One region of the Chryseobacterium sp. CCNWLW53 genome, then DNA from elsewhere that is predicted to be linked to it. Evidence: riboswitches for the same ligand, from Rfam matches in the RefSeq annotation. Region 1 holds a riboswitch; each other region holds the start of a gene.
What was found. A riboswitch is a leader RNA that binds a small molecule or an ion and turns the genes downstream of it on or off. The one in region 1 is predicted to bind cobalamin.

Region 1 (5,637 bases):
CCTCATGTCAAAACAGTGATGATGACGATTCACAGGATACTTCAACCGGAAACCTTCAGATCAAATTTGAAAACGGATTCAATAATCTGGGCGATATTGTATTAAACCAAACGGTGCAGATTTCAGCAGCAGGGCAGAAGCATAACTTTTCAGCCCTGAAATATGTCATCAGCAACATCACACTGATTGACGAAGGCGGAAATGAATTCAAATACAATGAAAACAATCCCGACAAAGGCGCTTTCATCATAGATCAGGCCGATGCTGTTGCAGGTGTTGTTTACCTTGATCTGAACGGAATTCCGAAAAATAATTACAAGAAAGTAAAATTCGGACTTGGGATCAGTCAGAAGGCTTACCTGTTGGGACAGGACGGTCAGGCAGAGTTCTGGACGAAAGCCAAGCAGAAAGGAATGTCCTGGTCATGGGCAGCCGGCTATGTCTTTGTAAAACTGGAAGGTAAATATGGAACTGCTTCCCCAGATACAGAATTCATGAATCACACCGGAAACATGGGAAATGTAACGGCTAATAATACGCCGGATCTTTACCGGGAAATTACGTTGAATCTTCCGACAACTGCCAGAGTAACTTCTCAGATAAAACCTTCTATCCACATCCTTGCAGATTTGAATCAGTTTCTGAGCGGGAGCAAAACACTTTCCCTTACTACAGAAAATAATATGATGATGGGTTCAAGCCAGCATTTGGTGGATGTTACCAATAACCTTACCGCAATGTTTAAAGTAGATCATGTTCATAATGATTAGGATTTTATTAAAAACAATGCTGCTGGTCATTATTTTTCTGAGCTGTTGGTCCTGTTCAGATGAGGTAATGCAGCCACTGGAAAAAGATGAGGTCTATTCATTGCATTTTCCGTCGTACTTTCCGGAAATGACGTTCGATGCATCCGGTAATCCGGTGACAAAAAACGGAGTAGAGCTGGGCAGAAATTTATTTTATGAGGGCAGGCTTTCCAGAAATAATACCATATCATGTGGTTTCTGTCATATTCAGGAAAATGCTTTCACGCACCATGGCCATACCGTGAGCCATGGAGTGGACGACAGAATAGGGATCCGTAATGCACCACCCATTCAAAACATGGCATTCCTGAAAAGATACATGTGGGACGGCGTAATCCATAATCTGAACGAACAGCCGATCATTCCGATCACGGATGCCAATGAAATGGACAGTTCCATGCCTGAGGTGATTTCTAAATTAAAGGATGATCAGAAATATAAAAAACTCTTCATGGCAGCTTATGGTGATGAAAATATAACCGGTGAAAGAGTCTTGAAAGCTCTGTCGCAGTTTATGGTCAGCATGATTTCCGCAGATTCAAAATATGACAGGGTTAAACAGGGAAAAGAAAATTTTACCTCTGAAGAATCCCAGGGAATGGCTCTATTCAGTCAGAAGTGTGCTTCCTGCCACAGCGGAGAACTATTTACCGACGAGAGTTTCAGGAATACGGGAATGTATTACAATGCCCAGTTCAAAGATGCGGGCCGCCATCGTGTAACCCTTGATCAGAATGACTGGATGAAATTCCGTGTACCAAGTCTCAGAAATGTAGAATATACCGCACCTTATATGCATGACGGAAGGTTTTATACGCTGGCCGCAGTTCTTAATTTCTATTCAGATAGTGTGGAAGACAATCCCAATCTGGATCCGCAGCTGAAACAGAACGGGCATATCGGAATTGCGATGAATACACAGGAAAAGCAGTTTGTCATTACCTTTTTGAAAACCTTATCTGATAAAAACTTTATTTCTAATCCAAAATTTGCAGAATAAACAGAATGAGCATGAAAACAATAATTTTTATACTGAGCCTGACATTATCTTGGGCCTGTCAGGCTAAAACCATCAACGACAGTCTGTATATCGCAGATCCTATAAACAGGATTGTATTTGATGACTGTGATGCTTGTGGCTGTGCGGCAGGAAACGGTTCTTCCGGTTTTGAGTCTTTACTGAATCCTCAGTTTATCGGGATCAAATATTTTGCCCAGCATTATAAAGCCAAAGAAAACCTTTTTGTAAAAGATCTTACACAGGATCAGTATTTCAATACCCTGCAGGTTTGGGGAAAAATTCCATTGACAGAAAAGCTGAGTGTATACGCTAGCCTGCCATTTCATTTTCATGAGAAGAGAACAATTCAGGGCGATATCGACATTAATGGAATCGGAGATCTGAACCTGATGGGAATTTACCGGATCCTCAGTTCCAAAGATCATTTCCATCAGCTCAACGGTGGTTTGGGGGTGAAAATTCCTTTGGGAAAATTTGATGAAAAAGGAGCTTCAGGAGTCAATCCAAGTTTTCAACTGGGAACGGGAAGCTGGGACTACCAGGCTGCTTTGAACTATAAGTTTCAAAAGAATAAGCTGGCTGTGCTGATCAACACAGATTACACCGTAAAAACAGAAAACAAAAAGAATTACCGTTTCGGAAACCAGTGGAATTATGCCGCAACAGCTTTTTATCAGCTTGCAGGAAATGAAAAAGCTATTTTCTCTGCCAAAGCCGGACTTCAGGGCGAAGTCTATGATAAAAACAAACAGTTTGATGAGGTATTGCCTAATACAGCAGGAAGCGCTTTATATGGAAAGCTTGGTTTTGAGGCTTCGTATAAAAAGTTCAGCCTGGGTGGAGAAGTCATGCTGCCTGCTTATTCCAATCTGGCAAGCGGGGACATTGAAGCAAAATCCAGGTTCAGTGTTTTTATCAATTTTGGAATTTAATATAATGGCCAAAGCCACCAGGTACAGATTGTTCAATCTTTAGTCTCGTAAAAATTTCAAACTTTAATCTAAAAAACAGGTGGCTGAGATTCCCGAGCCACCTGTTTTTAATACATCTTCTTAATATTTTCTGTTTTTCATAGTGTTGAGAATTAATTTATTATGCCGTTATTGCATATATTAAGTTATTTTCTATCTTTGCCGCAATCTGGTGCGCTGTAAAAAGCACTTAAAAGGGAACCTGGTGAAAATCCGGGACAGACCCGCTGCTGTAAGCTCCACATCAAAGTTTTTGAAGAGTATATCCACTGTTTTTTTTATGGGAAGGATTTCAAAAACGGAGTAAGTCAGAAGACCTGCCAGAAGATAAACGTTTGATGCTTTCGTGGAATAAAGCTTAGGACAACAATGATTCTGTGCAGTAACAGCTGCGCTTTATCTTTGCTATCTTATATCCATTAGCGTCAGCATTATTCTCAATGAGCTAATGGTCAGAAAATGTACTGCTTCACAGTTTAAAAAAGGAGTTATCACATTATTTGTGATGGCATCTCAACTTATATTCTCTCAATCCGGAGACACCATCCGGGAAAAAACCATCCTCCCGATTCAGCTTTACAAAAAAGATTTTAAAGAAATCCTTCCTGCCCAGATCCTGTCCGGCGAACAGCTGGAAAGACTGAACAGTCAGTCGGTGGCCGATGCCTTACGGTATTTTTCGGGAGTTCAGATCAAAGACTATGGCGGAATGGGCGGCCTGAAAACTGTCAATATCCGTAGTATGGGAAGCCAGCATGTGGGTGTTTTCTATGACGGTATCCAGCTGGGAAATGTTCAGAACGGAATCGTGGATCTTGGAAAGTTTTCACTGGATGATCTTGAAGCCATTTCTTTATACAACGGCCAAAAAAGTGAAATTTTTCAGCCGGCAAAGGATTTCGGATCTTCCGGATCGATTTATCTTCAGCCTAAAATACCAGTTTTTAAAGGGAATCAGAAGACCAACTTAACGGTGAAGCTGAAATTAGGCTCCATCAGTTTATTTAATCCTTCCTTCCGTGTGGAACAGAAGCTTTCAGAGAGAATTTCGGCAAGTTTCAGCTCGGAATTTGTACAAAGCGATGGATTGTATAAGTATAAATACGAAAAGAAAAATTCTGATGGATCTGTTGCCAATGATACCATTGCAAGAAGATATGATTCCTACATCCGGGCGAAACGTTTCGAAGGCGCCTTAAACGGAACCATTAATGATGGAAGCTGGAGCGTACGCGGCTACGGCTATATTTCCGATCGTGGAGTTCCCACAGCCATTGTTAATAATAATTTCACGCCTAAAGGTCAGCAGATGCTGGATGAGAGCTATTTTGTTCAGGCCAGTTTCCGCAAAAAACTGTTTCCAAAATTCGAAACACAGTTCAAAGCGAAATTTGCTTATGACTACACCCGGTTTTTAGATACGGTGAATGTGGCAACAACCGTTCTTCCGATAGATAATTCGTATGTTCAGAGAGAGCTTTATTTTTCCAATTCCAATATCTATTCTATTAATCAAAACTGGGATGTAAGTGCGAGCTTTGACTTTCAGTATAATAATCTAAATGCCAGTCTGAGAGATTTTTCATACCCTACACGATATACTTCACTCGTTGCTTTTGCTACAACCTATCAATGGAACCGGTTTAAATTTTTGGGAAGTATTCTCGGGACTTTCGTTCATGAAAACGTAAAAATGAATGCGAAGTCTCCTGATAAAAACGAATGGACCCCTTCCGCTTTTCTGAGCTATCAGCCTTTAAAATCCAAAGAGCTTACCGTAAGAGCTTTCTACAAAAGAGTCTTCAGGATGCCGACTTTCAATGATCTGTATTACACCATGATCGGGAATGTGATGCTGAAACCTGAATACACAAATCAGTATGATGCAGGTTTTACCTACGAGAAGCTCTTTGACCATCAATTTTTTAAAGGTATTTATGTGAAAGTGGATGGCTATTATAATGAAGTTGAGAACAAGATTATCGCTGTTCCTACCACCAATCTTTTCAGATGGATGATGGTGAATTTGGGTGAAGTGAAAATCATCGGGGCAGACGTGAATGTGCAGGCTGAATTTGACATTAATAAAGTGAAACTGAAACCTTTGGTAAGCTATACCTATCAGCGTGCCGGGGACTATACTGATAAAAGTGACGATTATTACGGTGACCAGATCTCCTATGTGCCATGGCATGCATTGACTTTTACCATGATGGCAGACTATAAAAACTGGAGTTTCAATTACAGTTTTATGTACACCGGAGAACGCTATGATGCCCAGCTGAATAATATCAAAGCCAATTATCTCCAGCCATGGTACACGCATGATTTATCCGTTCAGAAAAAATTCAACTGGCATTCTCACCAGATTAAAGCCGGTTTTGAGGTCAACAATGTCCTTAATCAATACTATGACGTGGTCAGGAATTATCCGATGCCCGGAAGAAATTTTAAACTTATTGTAAGCTTTACATTATGAAAAAACTAAACTTTTGCCTGCTGGCTTTTACTCTTTTCTTTCTGTTCTCATGTAGGACGGATGACAATATAGTTCCTTCGGAAACCAAAGAGGTAAGCAACGGAGAAGATACACCTATTAAAGGGTTTTATCTTCTGAACGAGGGAAATATGGGGAGCAACAAATGTACGCTCGATTATTTCGATTATGCGACAGGAACGTACCGTAAGAATATTTACGGAGAAACCAATCCTTCCGTGGTTAAAGAGCTTGGTGATGTGGGAAATCATATCATGATCTACGGAAGTAAAATGTATGTGGTGGTAAATGTTTCCAATAAAATTGAAGTGCTGGAAGCAAAAACGGCCAAACGAATCA
Region 2 (5,637 bases), on a different contig from region 1:
GAGATAACGAATATCTACTGTATTCTCAAAGGTTCTGCCCTCTCCCACTTTCTGCCCTGAGACTGAGAAAATTTCATACTCAGCTTGTGAGGAAAGTCCTGAAATATATAAAACGTCTGAAGCAGGATTCGGATAGATACTTATTTCTTTGGATTTCCCAGTTTCATCTACAGCAAGATTCATGTTCACAAAAGTTACTCCATAGTCTTCCACTTCTCCATACGCAAATATTTCGCATGGACCAGCAGGCTGTGTTTGGCTGATGATTACCCTCATTGCTGTTCCGCACTGGGTTATACCGGCAAAAGAAGGAACATTAAATATAAAAGCTTTAGGATTTGTAGAATCTACAATAGTAGAAACGATCATTTCCGAAGCTTCAAAAATGGCGTTCGCATTAAAATCTATCCACGCTTTTACATAAGATGTCCCCGGTACTGCTGCCCAACTGGGTGTTACCGATAAAACATTATTTACACTACCCACCCCAAGCTGTATGCGGCGGGGTAAGTCCATACGAAAATCCGTATGGTTTGACATCGATGAAGCACTTACCATTGCCGGAAGTCCCCCGGAAGGAGTTATCGTAACGTTCGATAAATACAATGCTCCCAAATTAGTAGAAGTGGATCTGCAGTAATTAAGATGGGTATAGAAGGTTAACGGAAAGGATATATCTCCGGACGCATTATCAATCACCTGAACCATATGTCCCAGACAGGGTGTGAGATTATCCAGATCAGCAGAAGTGGCCCCGGCAGGAATATTCATCGAGAGCCATACCGCAGATGTTGAGGCCCTCCATTTCACGGTATAGCCTGTAGCTCCGGGTATAGGATCCCAGGTGATATGTGCAGAAGTAAAACTAATATTGGAAGCTGCTAAATTCATCGGAACAGTAAAGGCAGATTCTGCGCACATATTGTCTATTCTACTGGCTGCCTGAAATTGTACTGCACCTGAAAAAAGCAGAAGCATAAAAAGTAGCTTTTTGATCATATTTATTTGTTTATGGATTTTCGTTTGAAAAATAATTTAAATTATTTACATATTATTAAATTTTAATTAATAAATACTCCATCTGAAACGTTTTACACAAAAAAAATTATTATTTTTTGATCAGATAATAACTTTTTTAGAACATATTGATCATTTTAATCAAATACTGTTATATTTTACGGATCAAAAAAACATTTAATTTATATATTTGAGGGATCAAAAATTTTCATCAAATGATTTCCATAAACAAAGCATTGTACCTCTCCGCTTTCAGCCTTTTTTCTTTGGCATTTGTTAAGGGACAGAATAAGGTTCCTTTTGGTGTTGTAAAAGCTGAAGAAGGCTACGCCAACGTGCGCGTCCATAAGGATGACTACAGAAAAATCGTAGACAAGATCCGGATGCGTAAAGGGGATGTATTTGTTTATGTAAAACCTGCACCCGGAGAAACGGAATGGGTATGGATTAAATATCCTGAAAAGCAGGATGAGGAAAAACCTTTTGTAAGATATGAGAATCTTGAGAAGGAAGGAATGGTAAATAAAGGGCGTATTGCCTTTATCGACCAGCTTCCTCAGTTTACACCTTCTAAATCCAAGAACGGGAAATCACTAATCTTCACAGACAACAGCAATCCAAAAATACCGACTTCACAAAGAACCAAGGTGGTTATTGACGTTTATCCGTCCAATGCCGGTTACAGAAAGCAGGAAAAAGATACGGATGGAAAGATCCTTACTATAGATAAAGTAAAACCATGGGGAATTAAAGACGGGCTTCCGGAAGGGATGACAGAGATTAAGTCCATCAGAGTACAACAGCCGGGAAGAGGTTCTGTTTTTGTAAGGGAAGCTATTAAAAATATGTTCCAGCCTACCATGGATTTCAATAATGTCGGAGTAACGGCTCTTGACAATGATCACATCTATCTTTATATGATCAATGGCTCTGGTGAAAACAGATATGTCACACTTTGGACCATCAAGGAAGGAAAGGTAATGAGCCAGATTATTTACAATAGTCCGGAATAATTGTCGTTTTTCACAGTAATATTCTTATTTTTGCCCTGAAAAAGTTTAACGCTAATTCATCACAGAAATTGGTTCTGCTTAACGCAGATTAAAAGGGAACCGTGTGAAAATCACGGACTGTCGCGCAACTGTAAGTAACTGAAGTCTTTATCAAGGATCCACTGTGCAGGGCACGGGAAGGAGATAAAAGATGTTACAAGTCAGGAGACCTGCCTATTTCTTTAAACAAGAAACTTTCGCGATTTGAAGTTTATTGATCTGATGGACTGCTTCAGGGATTCTCCATGATTCCTGTCACTGTTCTGTTATTTTGATATTATTTCATTTCGCATTAATTAATAATGAAATATGACTACAGAAGAAAGAATTGCAGCATCCGAGACCAGAATTTTTAAAGCGGTTTTTCCCAACACTACCAATCATTATGACACTCTTTTCGGAGGTACTGCCATGCAGCTGATGGATGAAGTAGCTTTTATCACTGCAACCCGTTTTGCAAGAAAAAGAGTGGTAACTGTAAGCAGCGATAAGATCGATTTTAAAAAGCCTATCCCTGCAGGAACCATTGTAGAGCTGATCGGAAAAGTTGACTATGTCGGAAAAACTAGCATGAAAGTGAATGTAGAAATCTATACGGAGCAAATGTACTCGTATGAAAGAGAAAGAGCCATTGTGGGTGATTTCACTTTTGTAGCGATTGATGAGTTTAAAAAACCGATAAGAATAATGTAAAGAATAAGTTTCGGGCGGCCTTTGGCCGCCCGAAACCCTTTATAAGGTAAAAAAAAATTGTATTTGTAAAATTGTATTATTCTGATAAGTGAAACGCTCTTGTTTATCTTAAAAAAACAGCAGTTTTAATTTTAATTTTTTTTGCGATAAATCTACCGAACAACCTTGTCAGTATCCAAGCTTCTGATCAGTAATGTCTCAAAGGCCTCTCCCATCTCATCCGATGCCCTCCTAATAGCATTTTCCAGCATGTTTCTGATCTGCTTTTCAGTCACACCGGCTTCCGTCCAGCTTCTTCCTGAAGTGTGTGAATTTAAGATAAACGGCATGATACGGTCAATGGCGCAGGCAAAAATAGCGTCCGGCGTTTTTTCTTCCTCAAATTCAAGCCATAATTCAAAGAACTCGGTACGCAAAGGTTCATCAAGGATTCCAAAGATTTTCTGCGCTGAAATCTTTTCCCTTTCGAATTTTCCTACCATCGCCCGTTCATCAAAAAGGAAAGTATCTCCTGCTTCTATTTCCACTAAATCATGAATGGAAAGCATTCTTATGACCCTTAAAAGATCAATATCTGCACGGTTTTTAGCATACGGATAAAGGATCTGCGCCAAAATAATGATCTGCCATGAGTGTTCGGCCGTATTTTCCCTTCTGGAATCATCGGCATTGTAATTTCTTCTCTGTACGTTTTTCAGGGCATCAACTGCCAGGATAAAATCGATCTCCTTTTGTATTTTCATTTCTTTTTTATTATTTGGATGATTTTCTAACGATCCATTTATTATTAATCTTTTCTCTAACAGTCACTTTCGTTTTTTCATCACTGAAATCACTGATTTTTTCGTAAACCAGATCCAATCCTTTGTTGGGAATCACCTGATATTCGTAGGTGTAATGTAGAGATGCGCCGGATCTGGCATAAGTGGTCAATCGTTTTCGTTTGGAATCTACATCAAACATTCCCTGATAGGCGCTGGCAATTTCAGTAAGTTCTTTACTCAGAACAAATTTTTTCTTTGTGGAATTAAATACATACACATCAAAAGAAGCACTGCCATAGTTTCCGCCACTGCCGTTTCTTATGGCTACATCTTCCGTCCCGTCAAAATTGAAATCTCCAAAAACCACAGGATCATCATGGACCATTCCGTGGGTTAGTGTTGTTACACTGGTGCTTGACGGTTTCGCCTCTTTTTCAAAATACATGACAAAATCTCCGGAAGCAAGAGTCTGTAGCTTCTCTCCGCTTTTACTGAACAATATGATAGCAGCGTTATTTCTACAGGCATCAGCCTGACATTCTTCAACAGTAACCTCTGCGTTATATTTCCTGGATGCATCTTCGATGGCAAAACGATATTGCCCGAAACAAAGAGGTCCAAGCAGTATCAATGCTGACAGCGACCTGTATAATGTGGTTGTATTGATCATGGGTGATTTTTATGCATTAGTTTTTCAACAAATTCTATGCAAAAATAGGGGTTTTGGCTGAAAGCTATTTTATATAAAAGATTAGTTGTATTTTTAATGGAAATATCTGTAATATGTCTCCAGAATTCAATTATCCAACGGAAATTAAAGGAACAAGAAAGCTGTATTCTTTATTTAAAGGAATAAAAAATCCGTTAGAGGTTATTACCGGAAACCACAAAATTGCAGGAGATAACTACTATATCAAAACCAATTTCACCAATAAGAACTTTATTTTTTCTCAGGATAAAGAATTCACAGAATATATTTTAAAGCAAAATCATAAAAACTATTACAAATCTGAGATCCAATCCATTACTTTAGGAAAGTACCTGGGAAACGGTTTGCTCACGAATAACGGAAAAGACTGGCTGAAACAGAGAAGGCTGATCCAACCTGGTTTCAGCAAAACGAAAATCACCAACCTGGTTTCAATTATGGGAGAGGAAATTGATAAAGCTTTTCATTCATTCCAGCCTGGGCAGGATATAGATCTTTATGATTTCTTTCATAAGCTCGCTTTTAATATTGTCGCAAAAACTCTTTTCAGCTCTGATATTGGTGAAACCCAGGTGAAAGAACTGGGTAAAATCATTACAGAAGTTCAGGAAGTTTTCGCCAAAGAGGTTCGCCTGCCTTTTTATTCTAAAATTTTAAAAGTTTTGGGCATTATAGACAAAACTATTGAAAAAAGCGAAAGGTCAAAAGCTATTATTCAAGGAGTTTTGGATAAACGGAAAAGTTCAGGAGAAGAGAAAGATGATTTGCTGAACATGCTTATCCAAACACGATATGAAGATACGCAACTTCCGATGTCTGATGAGCAATTGGTCGATGAAATGCTTATCCTTTTCATCGCCGGTCACGAAACAACCGCTAATGCGTTAAGCTTTATCTTTTTTGAAATCAGTCAGAATCCTGAAGCTGAGGAAAAATTAAAAAAAGAGATTGCAGACGAGGGGGAAATGGTTTTTACGTCTGAAAGCTTAATGAAAAAATCTTTTACTTCAAATATCATCAAAGAAGCTATGCGGCTGCATTCTCCAGCCTGGGCTATTGATCGTCAGGCTTTGGAAAATGATCATTTTAAAGAATATTCCTGGCCGAAAGATACTTTAATCATACTATATATCACCGGTCTTCACAGAAATCCTAAATATTGGACAGACCCGAACTCTTTCATTCCGGAGCGTTTTGATGATGAAAATGCCAAAAATTTCGCTTACTACCCTTTTGGTTCCGGGCCCAGGCTTTGTATTGGTGAACACTTTGCCATTATGGAAATGGCTCTTATCATCCGTAAATTCTACAAAAAATTCAGTTTTATATCCTATCAGAAAGCATTGAAGAAAAAAGCTCTTGTTACTTTAAGACCTACCAGCTTAAAAGGAAAAATTAGTAA
Region 3 (5,637 bases), on a different contig from region 1:
AACTCAGACCCAGGGTAAAAAGGAACAGGAGCAATGTATAAACAGCCGGATACAGATGAAAGGCTTCTGAAAATCTGCCTTCAAATACTAATACGACAGCTCTCTGGGCACCACATCCCAAACATTCTATTCCCAGAAATTTCTTACTGGGACAGGTTAGCATAAAGTCTTCAATGTTCATTCCGGATGTTATGATGAAATTTTCGCTCTTGTATATTGGTGTGGAAAGAAACAGTCTTCCTTCATTTCAAATGATCCCTGAACGGCAATATACGGATTCCTTAAAATTTCTCTTGCTACAAATATGAGGTCTGCGTCTCCTTTTTCCAGAATTTCTTCAGCTTGTTCCACCCTTGTGATTAACCCGACTGTTCCGGTTTTTACCCCGGCTTCTTTTCTGATCTGGGATGAAAAAGGAACCTGATAGCCATCAAATACAGCTATTTTAGCGCCGTGGATATTTCCTCCGCTTGAAACATCTACCAGGTCTACGGAATGTTCTTTTAAAACTTTAGCAAGCTTTACACTGTCGGTGATATTCCATCCGTTTTCGGCATATTCGGTTCCGGAAATTCTTACGAAAAGGGCTGTATTTTCGTCCAGTTCTAAGTTAACAGCGTCAACAATTTCCAAAAGAAAACGGATCCTGTTTTCAAAGCTTCCGCCATATTCATCTGTCCTGATATTGGAAAGCGGTGATAAAAACTGGTGGATAAGGTATCCGTGTGCACCGTGAATTTCTATCATATCAAAACCGGCTTTTACAGCTCTTTTTGCTGCTTCTTTAAAATTCTGTACCTGTTCCTTAATCTCGTCAGCAGTCAGAACATGCGGAATCCTTTCAGTAGGATGATAAGGAATAGGACTAGGTGCAACGGTTTCCCAACCTTCTTCAACAGGAATCTGCAGGTTATTCCATGTGGAACCTTTTCTTCCGGCGTGGGCAAGCTGGATCCCTATTTTACTTTCTGAACGGGAATGGACAAAATCAACAATTTTCTTAAGTTCTTCTGCCTGTTTATCATTCCAGATACCCATACAGTGGTTGGTAATTCTTCCACGAGGCTCTACTCCGGTGGCTTCAACCATGATAAGTCCGGTTCCGCCCTGAGATCTGCTTCCGTAGTGTACAAAATGGAAATCATTAGCCAATCCATTTTCGCATGAATACATACACATGGGAGACATTACCCATCTATTTTTCAATTCTATATTTCTAAATTTTACTGGTGTGTATAACATTTTACTTTTTGATTTTCAATTTAATGATGAATAAAAAAAACATTGTCGAAGTGATGAAAAAGAAGTAAATTTGGCCCCCTTTTTAGTCTTACTAATATATGAAAAAAGACATACAGATCAGTTACGAGCATTTTAAAAACAGCAGTGAACTGAACGATATAGAAAAAACCTTATTTGAAAGAGCAATACAAGCCCGTGAAAATGCTTATGCGCCCTATTCGAATTTCCTTGTAGGATGTGCTGTCTTACTGGAAAACGGTGAAATTTATTCCGGTAACAACCAGGAGAATGCAGCCTATCCATCGGGGTTATGTGCAGAAAGAACGACTCTTTTCTGGGTGGCAGCCAATTTTCCGGATGTCAAGGTGAAAAAGATCTTTGTCGTTGGGGGGCCTAAGGAATTTCATGAGAAAAATCCTCCGATTCCACCTTGTGGAGCCTGCAGGCAAAGCCTGATAGAATATGAAACGAAACAGAACGAAAACATCATCCTTTATTTTTCAAGCATGAATGATGAAGTGGTAAAGGTTCATTCTATTAAGGATTTGCTGCCTTTCTATTTTGATTCATCGTTTTTGTAAAGGTGAAATTTTGCGAATAGTGAATTTTGGTTGATGTGAATAGTGAGTTTTGCTTCGCAAGTGAATGGTGAATTAAAGTTTTAAGAATCAAAAACCAAGAACCAAGAATCAAGATTTCAAATACCATACTTTTGTCAATGGTCAATTTTATTTTACAAGTGAATTGTTAATTTAAGGATTATTTTCAATTTTGTAGTGTCATGTTCATTAATAATCATTTATACTTTTTAAAAATTTCCCTGCGAAGCAAAATTCACTATTCACCATTCACTATTCACAATTGACCACTCACAATTGACTTTTTGTCTTTTTTGCGCAATAATTTTAAAAAGTTATCTTTGCAAAAATTTTGGTTTCCAGCATTTTGGAAATAATAGGGAATTGGGTGTAACTCCCAGACTGTCCCCGCAACTGTAAATCGCAATAAGATTTCTGTAAAAAACCACTGTTCAGACGGGAAGGTGCAGAAAGCGAAAGTCAGGAGACCTGCCAAAATTATAACTAAAAACGTATTACTTTCGGAGGAAAAGTAAAATAGTATGGATATAAAAAGGTCTTTATTACTACTTTGTTCGTCTTACGGCAGCTTTCTCTTCGGACAGGAGAAGGCGGTTGACACCATTTATATTTTCGACAGCCAGATGAGCAAGGTAAAGCTTTTCCATCCGGTACGTACGATCACTCCAAAAGATCTCGAGAAAAACTCAGCCAATCTTTCTGAACTTTTACGCTTTCAGTCTTCTATTTATGTGAAAGAAAATGGCCGTGGGGCGGTTTCTTCTCCTTCATTCAGGGGAACAACAGCTCAGCAGACTGCTTTTGTGTGGAACGGAATCAACATAAATTCCAGCTTTTTGGGGCAGGGAGATGTGAATAATATTCCACTTTTCGGATATGATCAGATTGATATAAAAGCGGGTGGCGGAAGTGTTGTTTATGGCAGCGGAGCTATTGGAGGAAGTATTCATTTAAATAATATTTTGGATTTCAACAGGGGCTTCAAAGGTTCTGTTTATTCGGAGGCGGGCTCTTTTGATACTTATAATAATTTTCTGCAGGCTTCATTCAGCAATGATAAATTAAGCGTTAAGGTTTCCGGGAGCTATTTAACGAGTCAGAATGATTATAAAGTTCCTGAATTTGTTGTAGGAAGTACGGGATTTTATAATGTTAACGGCAGATATTACAATACTTCAGTTAACATCGGAGCTTCTTATAAAATTGCTAATCACCAGACTATTTCATGGCAGAACCAGATGTTCGATGCATCACAGCATTATCCTGTTTTTGAACAAATCGGAAACAGAACAAAATATAACGCGCAGACTTTAAGAAGCCTGATCGCATGGGATATCAATAAAAGTAATCTTTCAAACAGCTTAAAAGCAGCTTATACGGAAGATAATTTCCAGTATTTTTCGGATCTTAACCAGCCTAAAGCAAGCGGTGCAGAAGGAAAGAATTATATTTTCAAAAATGATTTCAACTATTTCATCACTCCAAAGATCAACATCAATGCTATCGGGGAATTTCAGGTGAATAAAGGGGAAGGTTATCAATCCGGAATTGGAGTCATCAGCAGAAATGTAGGTTCCCTATCCGGCTTAATCAGGTATTTTACCACGAAGGAGCTTCGTTTTGAAGCCGGGATCAAGAAGGATTTTGTGGAAGATATCTCTTCTCCGCTTCTGTATTCTTTTTCGGGAAAATGGGATGCTTTACAATGGTATCATATGGGAGCTAGTTTTTCAAGAAACTTCAGATATCCTTCTTTTAATGATCTTTACTGGCAGCCGGGAGGAAATCTGAATTTGCTTCCTGAAACATCCACGAATATTGACATGAGCCATGAGTTCAGCTTAGGAGATTTTAAAATTACATTGAGTCCTTATTATATGGACATCAAAAACCTCATCAACTGGCTTCCTACACCTTATGGATACTGGGCACCTGTGAATACGTATAAAGTTGAATCTTACGGATTGGAATCACAGGTTAAATGGAACAAAAAATTCGGGAAACATGCTCTGAAGCTGGATGCAGGGTACACATATTCGAAATCTGTCAACAAGAATACTGAAATGCAGATGATGTATGTTCCGATCCATAAAGCTGTCGGAAATATTGAGTATGGCTATTCATTCCTTAAGCTATACGCACAGGGACTTTTCAACGGTCTTACCTATACGACTACGGATGAGCAAAGGTCTACAGCTATTGATCCTTATTTTATTTTAAATACAGGAATTTCGGCCTCACTTTTCAAGAAATACACTTTGGGATTTAAAGTGAACAATGTTACCAATACGGTTTATCAGACGGTATCTTTGTATCCGATGCCGAAAAGGAATTACAGTATGTATGCAACTATTAATTTTTAAACTTAAAAATATTATGAAACTGAACAAACTTCTACCTCTTCTTTTTGCTTTTACACTCCTTTTAGGCATCGTGTCTTGTAGCAGTGATAATAATGATGAGCAGGAAATATTCTATGGCAATGGCTTTCTAATTGCTAATGAAGGTACTTTCGGAAAACCTGAAGGTGACGTAACGTTTGTAAGTGCAGACCTAAACCTTAAACAGGATAATGTTTTTACCCTTAATAACGGAGGAGCAAAACTAGGTGATGTTTTACAAATGGTTGCTTTCAATGGTGAAAATGCTTATCTGTTATTGAATAATTCTAATAAGATCCAAATCGCAAACCGTTACAATTTTAAGGCGAATGGCGAGATTACCGCTGAACTTAATTCTCCGCGATATATGGCTTTTGCCAACAACAATATTTATGTAACAAACGATAAATATTTAGGTGCCAAGTATGTAAGCATCTATAAAGTTTCAGACCGTTCTTTCATCAAAAAAATCACTTTCACAGATGCTGCTGAAAGAATTGTAGAAGCCGGAAACAATATCTTTGTCCAGAATGCTTCATTTGGCTTTGGAAATAAGATCTCTTACATCAATACTTCTACCAACAATGTTCAGTCTACGATTACGTTACCGGCAGGAAATATCAACAAGATCATTTCAAGTAATCAGAATGTATATGCTATTGCTGCGGGAACAGCAGATTCTTATATCTACGAGATCTCAAGCACAGGAAGCATTACAAAAACAACTACTTTAACAGGTATTGCTAACGCTACGAATCTTGAAATTGCCAATGGTAAGTTTTATTTCACTTCTGGGAAAAACGTTTACAAGATGGATATGAGCGCTACAACAGCACCTACATCGCCGCTGTTTACTGTAGCAAATAGTGTTGATGCGTATTCTGCTTTATACGGATTCAGCGTGATCAATGACAAAATTTTCACTTCGGATTCCAATGGATTTACCCAGGCCAGCAAAATTGTAGTTTACAATACTTCAGGAGCTATCATCAGATCATTTACAACGGGTATAGGCTCAAATTCAGTCTATGCAAACTAAGATATTAATACTTCGGTATTATTTATAAATTTTATTTTTTTTCATCATTTGTGTTTTTTTTCAGGCCGCTTCTCCGAAGCGGCCTGATTTTGTTTTTACTGATAAAAAGGCTTCGGCGGGACAAAGTCCCGCCGAAGCCTTTTTTATATTTAAGTTTAATTACACTTCAATCCCAGCTTCTCAGCTTCTGCAATCACAAACTTTTCAGCTTCTTCCTTATCATTGGGAATCTCACCTTCCAAAATGGCTTCTTTTACTTTTTCTTTAAGGATTCCAATCTCTTTTCCGGGTTTAAGACCAAACATCTGCATAATCTCTTCTCCTGTGATTGGCGGCTGGAAATTGCGCACCTGATCTTTCTCCTCCACTTCTTTGA
Region 4 (5,637 bases), on a different contig from region 1:
GTAAACCCCCGGACCAATCTCATTCGGATATTTGAAATCTGCGAAAGCATTCAACAGTTCCATCTGGCTTCTGGAGCATTCTATCGTAATCACATCGGCATCCATATCGGCAATATTCTCGATGATATCATTAAATTCAGAATAGCACATATGCGTATGAATCTGTGTTGCATTCTCCACACCGGAAGATGAAATCCTGAAGGCTTCTACAGCCCATTCAAGATATTGCTGCCAATCGGATCTCCTGAGCGGAAGCCCTTCTCTGATAGCCGGTTCATCAATCTGTATGATTCTGATCCCTGCTTTTTCCAGATCATTCACCTCATCACGGATTGCCAGTGCAATCTGTTTACAGGTAAGAGAACGAGGCTGGTCATCACGTACAAAAGACCATTGAAGAATCGTTACGGGGCCGGTCAACATTCCTTTTACCCATTTTTGAGTTAAAGATTGGGCATATTGGGACCAGTAAACCGTCATTGGATGCGGACGGTGAACGTCACCATAAATCACCGGAGGTTTTACGCATCGGCTGCCGTAGCTTTGAACCCATCCGTTTTGAGTAAAAGCAAATCCGGAAAGCTGTTCCCCGAAATATTCTACCATATCATTTCGCTCAAATTCTCCGTGAACCAGCACATCAATACCTATCTCTTCCTGCCAGCGGATGGTTCTTTCTGTCTCTTTTTTAAGAAGATCATCATATTGTTCAGCGGTCAGTTCCCCTTTTTTAAATTTTGATCTCCATGTCCTTACTTCCTTAGTTTGAGGAAAAGAGCCAATCGTTGTCGTAGGAAATAAGGGAAGCTGTAGAACTTTTTGCTGCTCTTCTTTCCTTATGCTGAACGGGCTGTTTCTCTTTGCATCATCTTCAGTTGTTACATCCGTACGGTCTTTTACTTCCTGATTGTGGATCAAAGCTGAGATTTTACGGGTGTCAATTGCTTTTTTATTTTCGGCATACTGTTGCAGAGCCTGGTAATCTGCCTTTCCGGAAGCAAGCTTTTTCAAGGTAACAATTTCATCAACTTTTTGTTTGGCAAAAGCCATCCATTGCTTAATTTCAGGAGATAATGTTTCTTCATTCGTCTCCAATTCAAGATCAAAAGGAGAGTGAAGCAGAGAACATGAAGGGGCAATAAAAACCCTGTCTGAACCAATGGTGCTGACCGCTTTTTCTATAAAGCCTAAAGATCTTTCAAAATTATTTTTCCAGATGTTCCGTCCATCTACAATACCTAAGGATAGACTCAATGTTTGAGGAATGGTACGTAAAACTTCATCCAGCTGTTCAGGACATCGTACCAGATCGATATGCAGGACATCTACAGGAAGTGAAGCTGCTAATGAAAGGTTGTCTTTTAAACCTTCAAAATAAGTAGCAAGAATAAATGTAAGATTCGGGAACTGTTTTCTGATTTCAGCATAAACAGATGGGTAGATTTCTCTTGCTTTTTCAGTAAGATCCAGACCTAAAAAAGGTTCATCAAGCTGAATCCATGTGGCACCATGGTTTTCCAGTTCTTTTAAAATTTCGATATATACCGGAAGCAGATTTTCTATGAGGTCCAGTTTATCAAACCCGTCTTCTTTCTCTTTTCCCAGAAGAAGATAGGTAAGAGGGCCTAAGATCACAGGCTTGGCATTTATTCCGGCTTCTTTTGCGCTGATGAATTCACTGATGATCTTTTTGGAAAATAATCCGAACTGCTGGTTCTTCTGAAATTCAGGAACGATATAATGGTAATTGGTATCAAACCATTTTGTCATTTCCATGGCGGTAATGTCGAGGCCGTCTTTCTGGTAGCCTCTTGCCATGCCAAAATATAGATCAAGCTCAGAATTGGATGCTCTTGAGGCAATTTCTTTATAGCGTTCGGGAATTGCTCCCACAGCTAGAGTCATGTCCAAAACCTGATCATAATAAGAAAAGTCATTGCAGGGAATAAGGTCAATTCCTGCTTCCTGCTGCATTTTCCAGTTCTGCCGGCTAATGGTTTTCCCGGTTTCCAGTAATTCGTTTAATGATGTTTTGCCTGACCAATACTGTTCGCAGGCTTTTTTGAGTTCTCTGTGGCGGCCAATACGCGGGCTGCCAAGAATGTGCGTTTGCATGTTTTTAAACTTTTAATTAGACAATTAGGATTTTAAAGGCTCTTTTAGATGCTCCGCAATGCTGTTTGGAAAGAATTTTAGGATATAAATGGATACAGTGAGGACGTAATTTCCCGGTAATGCAGGGACGTTCAAAGTATCATCTATATGAGCTGAAGCTTCAGACCGCGAAAGCATTGTCAATTCAGAATAGGCAGGTCTCCTGACTTGTAACAGTTTTTATCATCCTTCCCGCTTCTGGCAGTGGATATACTTGGATAAAAACCTTTGTCGTGTTACTTACAGTTGCGCGACAGCTCGTGATTCTCACACGATTCCCTATTAATCTACGTTATGTAAAACCTATTCTGTTTGATGAAGTATGTTAAAGAACAAAATCTATGTCAAAGGTATTGATTAAAGTGAATTGATTGGTTAATTTGTAAAAATTAGGAATATTATTTTGTTTTGGTCTTATTTTAAAGTTAAAAATTCTGTAAATTTGAAAAACATAAACCTCAAAAAGAATATTATTCTGTGGAAAGACTTGACGAAAGGGATCTTCAATTGCTCAGAATCCTGCAAAAGAATGCTAAATTGACTGTAAAAGAGATTGCAAAAGAAGTCAATCTTTCACCTTCACCTGTTTTCGAACGGATGAAAAGACTTGAGCAGGAAGGATATATCAAGCATTATGCAGCTGTACTGGAAGCAGAAAAGCTGAACCGCGGGTTTACTGTTTTTTGCCAGATTAAACTTAAAATCCATGACCGTTCTGTAGGAAATCAGTTTGTTGAAGATATCTTACAGATTGATGAAATTGCTGAATGCTATAATATTTCAGGAGATTTCGATTTTCTCCTGAAAGTTCAGGTAAGAGATATGAAACATTACCAGGACTTTGTGTTCAATACGCTGGGTTCATTAGATTCTATAGGAAGTGCACACAGCACTTTTGTGATGGCCGAGGTTAAAAATATTCACGGAGTAAGTATTTAAAAATAAAAGCAGCACCCATAGGATACTGCCATTATAATTTTTTAAATCATTACATTTTTCAATCTTTAAATAAAATTAACTGCTCCATTCTCACTACTGCATTTTGTTGATATTCTTCAGTCAGATTAAATATTTTCCCCAGTTTTTGGGAAGCACTGATAAAACTGATAAAGGTGCAGAGCTCCGAAATTTCTTTTTCGGAAAAGAATTCTCTCAACATGCTGAAATGGCTCTTGAGTATGGAACGGTGATCTTTAGAGAATAGCTCTGCGAAGCTTACAGTTACGGAAATTTTAAGATCTGACTGGCTGAAATCGGGTCTTCCGCCTTTTACCATGCAGTATTCACAGCCATTGCCAAATGCAAGTGTTCTTCGGATCTGTTCCAGTAAATCAGAGTCTAAACTTGTATTTTTAAAGAAAGTCTCTTCAAGTCTGTTCCAGTGGTATAGTATTTCAGGGTTATGGCCAATAAGTTTTTCAAATGGTGTATTTCCATTGTCTGAAAATTCAATTGTTGTCATATTTTTTTATGTCAAATTTCTGTCAAATTCATGTAGTTATAAAATGGATTTAATGGTTAAATTTTATAATTTTGATTATTTCTACTGATTTAATCTAAAAATACAATGAAAATAGTTTTAGACGATTTTGATTATAAAATCTTACGGTTACTGACTGAAAATTCCAGGTTAAGTTATGCTGAAATAGGGCGTAACATCTCCCTTTCTCAGTCTGCTACAAAAGAGAGAGTACAGAACCTTACCGATACCGGTGTTATCAAAAGTTTTACAGCAGATATTGATTATGGCCGTCTCGGATATAGCCTGAGAGTCATTATTCATCTGAAGTTTAAAAATGATGAGTTTAAAATATTTATTGACCACCTGAAACACTTCCCCGAGATCATCAGCTGTAAAAGAATCACAGGAGAATACTGTCTCATTGCTGAATGTGTGTTAAAAGACAGTGCCCACCTTGAACATATTATTGACAGGCTGTTAAAATTTGGAATTCCTTCCACATCAGTACAGCTGTCTGAAATAAAAGCGAATCATTTTTTTCAGGCTCAATAAGAGAAATTTCTTACGGAAACAAAAAAAAGCACCCGAAAACGAATGCTGACTGATTTTTAAATCATTAAATTTTTCAATCTTTAAATAAAATTATGGCTCATCACAGTCCTGTTTCAGCTTGGTAAAGATCTTATCAAACTTTTCATAGAGCGCTCCCTCATCATTAGGATCTGGTCTGAAACTGCCGTTGGCACAGTTGTAGAAGCCGAAACCAATTAATTGAATCAGTGCATAATCATCTTTCTTCGGATCGTTGAATTGAGCCTTGAACCTATCTATTACAGATTGTGGATCAGCATTATCTTTGCTTTTGGTTTCAACAAAGTTTTTCCAAACGGTGTACATTTTCTGTTTGTCCGGAGAAGAAACAGCATCAATATATTGTTTGCAGGTATTGTAATATTTGCTATTTTTAAGTGATGCAGGATCAGAGTAGGCGATAAGCTCTTCTTTTTTCAGTTGATATTCATTTTCAAAAGTCTGAATGGTTTCCTGGTGAAGCTTTTTCCAGTCGGGAAGATTAATAACTTTAAGGTTATACAGCTGGCTTTTCTTTTCCTGATACTGTTTTTCCAATTGTTGCAGATAAATGTTTTTATTTTTTCGGATATCTTCAAGATCCGAAAGTTTAAAGACCGCATGATTGTCGAACAAACCACTGTTGAATTGATATAGGAGCTTATAAATCCCGTCTATTTCCTCTTTTTTATATTTTCCAGGATCAAAATATCCTTTATTATCGCAGTTGAAAGTCTGGTAAGGGTAGAGTACCAGATTGTTGTTCTTACTGCTTGTTTTCTGTCCGAAGACTGCTGCAGAAAGAGCCAATGAAAGTGTAAAAAGTAATTTTTTCATATATTTTGTTATAAGCTTTATTCGGAAATATTCTGAACCTGAGTTTAATCTAGAGATTTTATTATGTTTTTTAATTTTAAAATAATAGTTTTGACATAAATTAATATCTATGGACTCGGGCTTTGTTTTTTTTATTTTTACTTTACTGATCCTGGCTGGATTATCTTATCTGGTGATGCGGTTTTTTAACCGTTGGACATCAAAATCTCAGCACAGAATAGTCTTGAATGGTTTGATCTTCATTGTGTCCTATGCATTGTTGCTGTTTATCTCATTTATTATTTTGACGATGAACGTAAGTTTTGAGAGATAATGCTTGGCTTCTGATAATAAAATAAGCTGCTGCAAGATTGAGAATCAGGGAAACCCAGACATTCAGTCCATAAAACAGCTCATAATCATGCAGATTTTCCTGATAGAACAGATTCTTTATAATCCTGAAAGTGATAGCTGTGGTGGTAACTGCATAGCTTAGGATCATATATTTTTTGTGCCCTGCAATATTCCCTTTTTTAATGAAGAGAACGGCAGCAATCGTAAAATAAGCCCAGAGAATATCCTGAAGCATAAACCCTGTAATCCCGATGATTCCACCATTTGAAAATAATCCCAAT

Region 2: it holds a riboswitch for cobalamin, as region 1 does, so the genes downstream of both, V6R96_RS13000 (acyl-CoA thioesterase) here and V6R96_RS01225 (TonB-dependent receptor domain-containing protein) in region 1, are expected to answer to the same signal.
Region 3: it holds a riboswitch for cobalamin, as region 1 does, so the genes downstream of both, V6R96_RS12485 (TonB-dependent receptor domain-containing protein) here and V6R96_RS01225 (TonB-dependent receptor domain-containing protein) in region 1, are expected to answer to the same signal.
Region 4: it holds a riboswitch for cobalamin, as region 1 does, so the genes downstream of both, metE (5-methyltetrahydropteroyltriglutamate--homocysteine S-methyltransferase) here and V6R96_RS01225 (TonB-dependent receptor domain-containing protein) in region 1, are expected to answer to the same signal.

What each region holds. Positions count from the first base shown of each region.
Region 1 is NZ_JBAOJR010000001.1:247,182-252,818, reverse strand. It holds gene V6R96_RS01240 (MbnP family protein) at 1-770, shown strand, start outside; gene V6R96_RS01235 (cytochrome c peroxidase) at 763-1,809, shown strand; gene V6R96_RS01230 (transporter) at 1,821-2,762, shown strand; cobalamin riboswitch at 2,955-3,141, shown strand; gene V6R96_RS01225 (TonB-dependent receptor domain-containing protein) at 3,307-5,280, shown strand; gene V6R96_RS01220 (YncE family protein) at 5,277-5,637, shown strand, end outside.
Region 2 is NZ_JBAOJR010000003.1:838,408-844,044, reverse strand. It holds gene V6R96_RS13010 (GEVED domain-containing protein) at 1-999, opposite strand, end outside; gene V6R96_RS13005 (hypothetical protein) at 1,233-2,030, shown strand; cobalamin riboswitch at 2,083-2,262, shown strand; gene V6R96_RS13000 (acyl-CoA thioesterase) at 2,379-2,762, shown strand; gene V6R96_RS12995 (HD domain-containing protein) at 2,915-3,505, opposite strand; gene V6R96_RS12990 (FG-GAP repeat protein) at 3,516-4,196, opposite strand; gene V6R96_RS12985 (cytochrome P450) at 4,310-5,637, shown strand, end outside.
Region 3 is NZ_JBAOJR010000003.1:730,048-735,684, reverse strand. It holds gene V6R96_RS12500 (DUF2752 domain-containing protein) at 1-181, opposite strand, end outside; gene namA (NADPH dehydrogenase NamA) at 190-1,242, opposite strand; gene V6R96_RS12490 (cytidine deaminase) at 1,341-1,823, shown strand; cobalamin riboswitch at 2,157-2,332, shown strand; gene V6R96_RS12485 (TonB-dependent receptor domain-containing protein) at 2,363-4,204, shown strand; gene V6R96_RS12480 (hypothetical protein) at 4,218-5,261, shown strand; gene V6R96_RS12475 (HD domain-containing protein) at 5,417-5,637, opposite strand, start outside.
Region 4 is NZ_JBAOJR010000002.1:694,122-699,758, forward strand. It holds gene metE (5-methyltetrahydropteroyltriglutamate--homocysteine S-methyltransferase) at 1-2,115, opposite strand, end outside; cobalamin riboswitch at 2,290-2,476, opposite strand; gene V6R96_RS08150 (Lrp/AsnC family transcriptional regulator) at 2,632-3,093, shown strand; gene V6R96_RS08155 (carboxymuconolactone decarboxylase family protein) at 3,152-3,616, opposite strand; gene V6R96_RS08160 (Lrp/AsnC family transcriptional regulator) at 3,722-4,168, shown strand; gene V6R96_RS08165 (hypothetical protein) at 4,259-5,023, opposite strand; gene V6R96_RS08170 (DUF2306 domain-containing protein) at 5,295-5,637, opposite strand, start outside.